Regions from separate parts of the Sediminibacterium longum genome, predicted to be linked through region 2. Evidence: riboswitches for the same ligand, from Rfam matches in the RefSeq annotation. Region 2 holds a riboswitch; the other holds the start of a gene.
The links. Region 2 has a riboswitch for S-adenosylmethionine ahead of ABXG83_RS00170 (cystathionine gamma-synthase). Riboswitches for the same ligand answer to the same signal wherever they lie in the genome.

Region 1: another riboswitch for S-adenosylmethionine. It lies ahead of ABXG83_RS09490 (serine O-acetyltransferase); the one in region 2 lies ahead of ABXG83_RS00170 (cystathionine gamma-synthase).

The regions. Positions count from the first base shown of each region.
Region 1 is NZ_AP029612.1:2,120,905-2,124,337, reverse strand. Features, by position in the region: gene ABXG83_RS09495 (nucleoid-associated protein) at 1-784, opposite strand, end outside; SAM riboswitch class I at 924-1,033, shown strand; gene ABXG83_RS09490 (serine O-acetyltransferase) at 1,180-2,013, shown strand; gene cysK (cysteine synthase A) at 2,026-2,937, shown strand; gene ABXG83_RS09480 (hypothetical protein) at 3,295-3,433, opposite strand, start outside.
Region 2 is NZ_AP029612.1:54,936-58,368, forward strand. Features, by position in the region: gene ABXG83_RS00165 (homoserine dehydrogenase) at 1-218, opposite strand, end outside; gene ABXG83_RS00170 (cystathionine gamma-synthase) at 225-1,406, opposite strand; SAM riboswitch class I at 1,584-1,701, opposite strand; gene uvrA (excinuclease ABC subunit UvrA) at 1,887-3,433, shown strand, end outside.

The sequences.
Region 1 (3,433 bases), 1.1 Mb from region 2:
CTTCAGTAGCAAATTCATTCAGATCAAATGATTCTTTGGTGCTGAAATATTCTATGCTCTTATTCAGATAATCGATTTGGTCTGCTTTATTTACTTCAAACTTTTCATTGAGCTCATTACTGATGAATAATTTACACATACCCAGCGCTGCATCTGTATGGTGGTAACTATTCGATGTTCTGATTACCTGTAAAAAGTCATTGACCCAATATTGTGTATCCTGTTTATTGGTATTATCTACCACACAAACCACATAACCTTCTTCTTTATTCTTTTTAAAGATCAGACAGCCCTTGTCCAGCTTATTGATATTAACACCATCTTCTGCGATCACTTCCCAGCTTTGTCCATGTGGAAACACTTTTAAAAAAGTTTCTTTTGTTTCACTTTTGAATAAACCAATGGCATCAATGTATTCTGTTCCAAACGGAACCTGACCAAAGCGGGCAACATATAATTCACCTTCTTTTACCCTGGCATGAGTGCTTTTATTATATAGAAAAGAAGCGAGTAAGGCAGACTGAGATACAAAGCTTTTAGGATCTTCAAAGATGCCGGTGATATATTGATATACTTCATTCAGTTCTAAACTGCTTAAATGAGTGAACTGGTATTGCTCATGTTCATTGAAAGGCGACAAAAAATACTTGGTCAGCATACCTCTTACAATCTCGTCATTCAAAGTGAGGGCATTGGCTGACAGTTTCAGTTCTTCACCACGTGTCGGATTTCCGACTTTGTGAATGATCACTTGTTCTAATTGAACATCATTTATATTGGTCATGCTGCAAAATAATGGTTCTATAGTGTGACCAAGAAAAAAACTAACGGTCATAAGGAAAGGATTGCCAATTCTTTTATAAAAAGTCTACTTATTTTGTAGGGAATATGAAATTGCCTTTATATTTGTATAGCATATACGTTACTTATCCAGAAAGGCAGAGGGAATTGGCCCTATGAAGCCTTGGCAACCATCCATTTTTATCAGGAAAGGTGCCAAATCCATCCCGATCGAGATCGGGAGAGATGAGTCAGATTATATTATATACAGCAACTGTAGATATATAAGGCACATCTGACTGAGCATCGGAAGTGCCTTTTTTGATGGTATAAAGAATAAGATATAGACGATATGAACATGATTCATAACCATAAGACTTTCTTTCCTGATTTAGTAATATGACAGAAGAACAATTCATACAAAATTTGTTTAAGCGTAATAGAAAGGCATTGAATTATTTTCCTGACAAAGTCTTGTCAGAAAATTTTACAAATGACTTATTCAATTTTTTGTTTGGATCTTATCAGCGGGAATTTGATTCTGAAAAGAAATTAGCAGATGCGTATCAGGATTTGAAACATACTTTTTCAGTCATACTCTTTGAATTATTGAAAGAGGAATCGTCAGTAAAAAAGCATACAGAAACATTCTTTGAGGCTTTACCTGCTATTTATCAAGCATTACTCATAGACGCAGATACCGTATTACGTTTTGACCCGGCCGCACAATCGATAGAAGAGGTATTGATTGCTTACCCGGGATTTTATGCTACTGCTGTATATCGATTATCACATCAGCTGTATATACAAGGCATTAAAACCTTACCAAGGCTGCTTTCCGAATATGCACATAGTAAAACGGGAATCGATATTCATCCAGGTGCTACCATTGGTGCTGCATTTGCGATCGATCATGGAACCGGGATCGTTATTGGCGAAACAGCTGTGATCGGTGAAAGAGTAAAGATCTATCAAGGGGTAACATTGGGAGCGTTGAATGTTTCTAAAGAGCTTGCTAGTATGAAGAGACATCCGACCATTGAAGATGATGTGATCATTTATTCCGGTGCTACTATTTTAGGCGGAGAAACGATCATCGGCAGCGGGAGTATCATTGGTGGAAATATCTGGTTAACACATAGTGTTCCCCCCAATTCAGTGGTCTATCATAAAAGTGAAATACGCATCAAAGACAAAGACCCATTTCCTGAACCTTTAAATTTTGTGATTTAAAAATATAAACAGATGAAAGTAAACAATATTTTAGCGACGATCGGGAATACACCACATGTCAGACTGAATAAGCTTTTTGGTGATCAGCATGAAGTATGGATCAAGCTTGAAAAAAATAATCCGGGTGCAAGTATCAAGGATCGGATAGCCTTGGCTATGATCGAAGATGCAGAGCAGAAAGGAATCCTTCATAAAGACAGTGTGATCATTGAACCCACAAGTGGTAATACGGGCATTGGTTTAGCATTGGTAGCGGCGGTGAAAGGATACAAGATCATTTTAGTGATGCCTGAAAGTATGAGTATCGAGCGGAGAAGATTAATGGCTTTATATGGTGCTGAATTCGTACTCACTCCCCGTGAAAAAGGGATGAAAGGAGCCATTGAAAAAGCTACAGCGTTACTACAGGAAACCCCGAATGCTTGGATGCCGCAACAGTTTGATAATCCAGCCAACACCGCTATTCATAGAACTACGACAGCGCAGGAGATTTTAGCAGATTTTCCGGATGGACTTGATTATATCATTACGGGAGTAGGTACAGGTGGACATATCACGGGTGTTGCCGAAATTTTGAAAGCGAAATTTCCTCAACTGAAAGTATTTGCTGTTGAGCCGGAACTATCGCCGGTATTAAGTGGTGGATCTCCATCACCACATCCTTTACAAGGAATCGGAGCAGGTTTTGTTCCATCTATTTTGAACACTAAAGTATTGGATGGCATTATTCAGGTATCCAAGGATGAAGCATTTTCTTTCGCACAGAGAGCTGCTAAAGAAGAGGGTATATTATTAGGGGTTTCATCAGGTGCCTCTTTAGCGGCTGTCGCAAAAAAGCTTGCAGCAATTCCCGCAGGATCCAAAGTGCTTACTTTTAATTATGATACCGGAGAAAGATACTTGTCAATCGAAGGACTATTCTAATGTACAATCCAAGCATCCCTGACCATATCATCAAAGAGTTGAAATCATGGCTGAGGGTTTCAAGTAATGGTATTTTGTAGCACCCGCTATAAACAAAAAACCTTTGCTGGAAAATATCCTGCAAAGGTTGGTAGCGTTTGGTTTTTCTTTTCGGATATTACCTGTTCAACTTACACTACAAGAGTCAACAGGCTTGCTTGGATTTTCTTAAGATGTTTGGATTCTAAAAAATTCCTTTTAAGGAATAATTTAATGATGTAAAGAAACAATAGTAGTAAAAAAAGACCAATAGTGCTGACTATTAAATGAGTGTAGCGACATCACTACATGTATACGGTGTTTTCAACCGTTTTCTGATTATTCTGATGTGAGATTCCCGTAGCGAATGTTACGATAAAGGTCTTCATGAATTTTTCTAACACTATTCATTACCTGAGGAATAATGTACTGTTGAACATGATCCAAATGATTCAACTGATTACTATTGTAGGTTTCT
Region 2 (3,433 bases):
ACTTCTACGATCACATTGATCTCAGGATCATTTAACAATACTGTGCGATCAGTTGTAAAAAGAGAAGATGGAGCATCTCTCTTTTTTTCAGGATTGCGGATACATACTTTTTTAATTGATGCTTTTAATGATGGAGTTTTTTGTAAAACCTTATAAAGACCTTCGCCTACTACACCAAATCCAAATAATCCAATCGTTAATTGCTTGTGAGCTTCCATAGTTTATTATGCTGTTAATGTGAATGAGAATTTATGATTGCGTGATATTATTTTTTGAAAAGTTTGATCCAGGTCCTGAATCAGATCTTCTGTTTCTTCTAAACCGATCGACAAACGAATCAAACTGTCGGATACTCCCGCAGCCCTTCTTTTATCAGCAGGTATTGACTTGTGGGTCATATTGGCGGGATGTGAAATGAGACTTTTAATACCCCCAAGGCTTTCTGCTAACTTGAATAATTGTGTTTGTGTTACAAAATCAATAGCGGCTTGTTCAGTATCCTCTTTCAATGAAAATGAAACGATGCCACCAAAACCTTTTGCTTGCTTTTTTGCAACGTCATGATTCGGATGGGAGGTTAATCCGGGATAATACACTTTGTCTACCGCAGGATGTTGTTCCAAAAATTTTGCTACTTCTAATGCTGAGGCACAATGCTGGCGGATGCGTAAATGCAAGGTTTCAATGCCACGGATCACCAGCCAGCTATCAAAAGGGCCCAAGACCGCACCACAAGCATTTTGAAGGTATTTCAATTTGTCGCCGATCAGTTTATCCTTTGCTACCACAATACCGGCGATCAGATCGCTATGCCCCCCAAGATATTTGGTAGCGCTATGTATTACAATATCAGCTCCCAATGAAAGAGGCTGTTGTAAGGCGGGTGAAGCAAAAGTATTATCCACGCAAAGTAAACAGGCATTGGCTTTTGCGATTTGTGCTATGGCAGCAATATCAGATATTTTAAGAGTTGGATTGGTAGGGGTTTCCAACCAGATCAGTTTAGTCTTAGGCGTAATAGCATCCACTACTTTCGCAATATCTGTGGTATCAACATAATGAACCTTGATTCCAAACTGTTCGTACACATTGTTGAACAAACGAAATGCACCACCATAGATATCATCTACTGCTACTATTTCATCACCTGTTTTAAGCAATTTGATCACAGTATCAATGGCTGCTAATCCGCTGGCAAAAGCCAATCCGGTCTGTCCATTTTCAAGTGTAGCGATCAACGATTCTAAAGTCGCACGTGTTGGATTTCCACTTCTTGCATAATCATATCCTTTGTTGACACCAGGTGCATCCTGCACAAAAGTGGAAGTTTGATAAATCGGTACTGAGATGGCGCCGGTTTGCGGGTCAACAGGAATGCTGTGAATGAGTTGTGTTGCGTTGCTCATGTTAAACAGTTTTGTTCCTTTCTTTCGAAAGGGTGAATGATGTTGTTAAAAATGTCTTTGTGCAACTGATCGAGAAGGAGTGGACTTAACAGCGGAGCAATAAAAAAGCTCATCTGTTAAGTCAGATGAGCTTGAAATATGTAGAACGGCGAACCGTTATGAATCAAACTTTACTCTGACTTATCTTCTTCCGTTGTACCAACGGAATCGGATTTGGCACCTTCATATCAACGAGTGGTGATATGGGTTGCCAAGGCTTCATCGGGCCAATTCCCTCTGCCTTTCTTGATAAGTTGTTGTTTAAAGAACTAATGCAAATGTATAAGCAGCTTTGTCAAATTACCAAATTCTGATTCGAAAAAAAATATTAAATCGCCAGAACCCTTTACAGCAAAGGGTTTTAATTTTAAAAATTTTCCCTAACAACTGTTCGGTTTCAACTTTATGGCTCATCAGATGTTCTTATCTTTACTTATCATCATGGCAAAAAAGATCAGTAAGGAAGCAGTCGTTGAATCTGTTCAACACCAGGAAGAAACCATCTCCGTTTTCGGAGCACGCGAACATAATTTAAAGAATATCGATATCACCATTCCTAAAAACAAATTGGTTGTTTTTACGGGAGTCAGTGGTAGTGGTAAGTCTTCTCTCGCATTTGATACCATCTACAATGAAGGCCAACGCAGGTACATGGAAAGCTTTAGCGCCTATGCACGTCAATTCATGGGTGATATGGAGCGGCCGGATGTAGATAAGATCACCGGATTATCACCGGTAATATCTATTGAACAAAAAACCACTAATAAGAATCCAAGATCTACTGTTGGTACCGTTACTGAAGTGTATGACTTTTTGCGACTTTTATTTGCAAGAATTGGTGAAGCGTATAGTTATAATACCGGTAAGAAGATGGTCAAATTCAGCGAAGAAGAGATCGTCGAAAATATCTTTCAAAAATACAAACAGAAAAAAATCACATTGCTTGCACCACTCATTCGTGGACGCAAAGGGCATTACCGTGAACTCTTTGAAGATATTCGGAAAAAAGGATTCCTGAAAGTTCGGGTAGATGGTGAGATCATTGATCTTACACCGAAACTGCAAGTTGATCGATATAAGATACATGATATTGAAGTGGTAATAGACCGGTTACAGGTAACACCCGATATGAAAGTTAGGTTGAGCCAGAGTGTTCAGCAGACTTTGCGTATGGGTAAGGATCTGATGTTCTTATTGGTGAATGATACACAAAAGACCGTTCAGTATTCTAAGCAACTGATGTGTGAAGAAACAGGTATCAGTTATGAAGAGCCTTCGCCCAATGCATTCTCTTTTAACTCACCGTACGGTGCATGCCCTGTGTGCAAAGGACTAGGTAATGTATATTCTGTCAGCATGGAAGCGGTATTGCCTGATCGTTCACTCTCCATCAAGGAAGGAGGTATAGCACCCTTGGGGGAACAACGTGATGCTTATATGTTTCGGAATGTAGAAACCCTTGCTAAAAAAAATAAGATCAGCTTAGATAAACCGATCAAAGACCTTCCTGAAAAATCGCTCAATATTTTATTGTTTGGTAATCCTGATGGGATCACGGAAGAGATCATAGATATGGATGAGGTGTCGACCGGAATGCCTTATGACGGAGTATTTGAAGGGATCATACCCATGTTGAAGCGATGGTTTACCGGAACCAGTAGTAGCGAAGCCTTACGAGAATGGGTAGAGCAATTCATGGAATTGAAAACCTGTAATGAATGTAATGGTGCCCGTTTGAAAAAAGAGAGTCTTTGGTTCAAGGTCAATGAGAAGAATATCGCAGAACTCAGTCATCTTAACTTGGATAAACTCTATCAGTGGTTTACAGATATTGAAAAGCGATTGGATGCCAAACAAAATGTAATCGCAAAAGATATTCTGAAAGAGATCAGAGAAAGACTTCAGTTCTTACTGGATGTAGGACTCACTTATCTGTCACTGAATCGTCCATCCAGAACATTGAGTGGTGGCGAATCTCAGCGAATTCG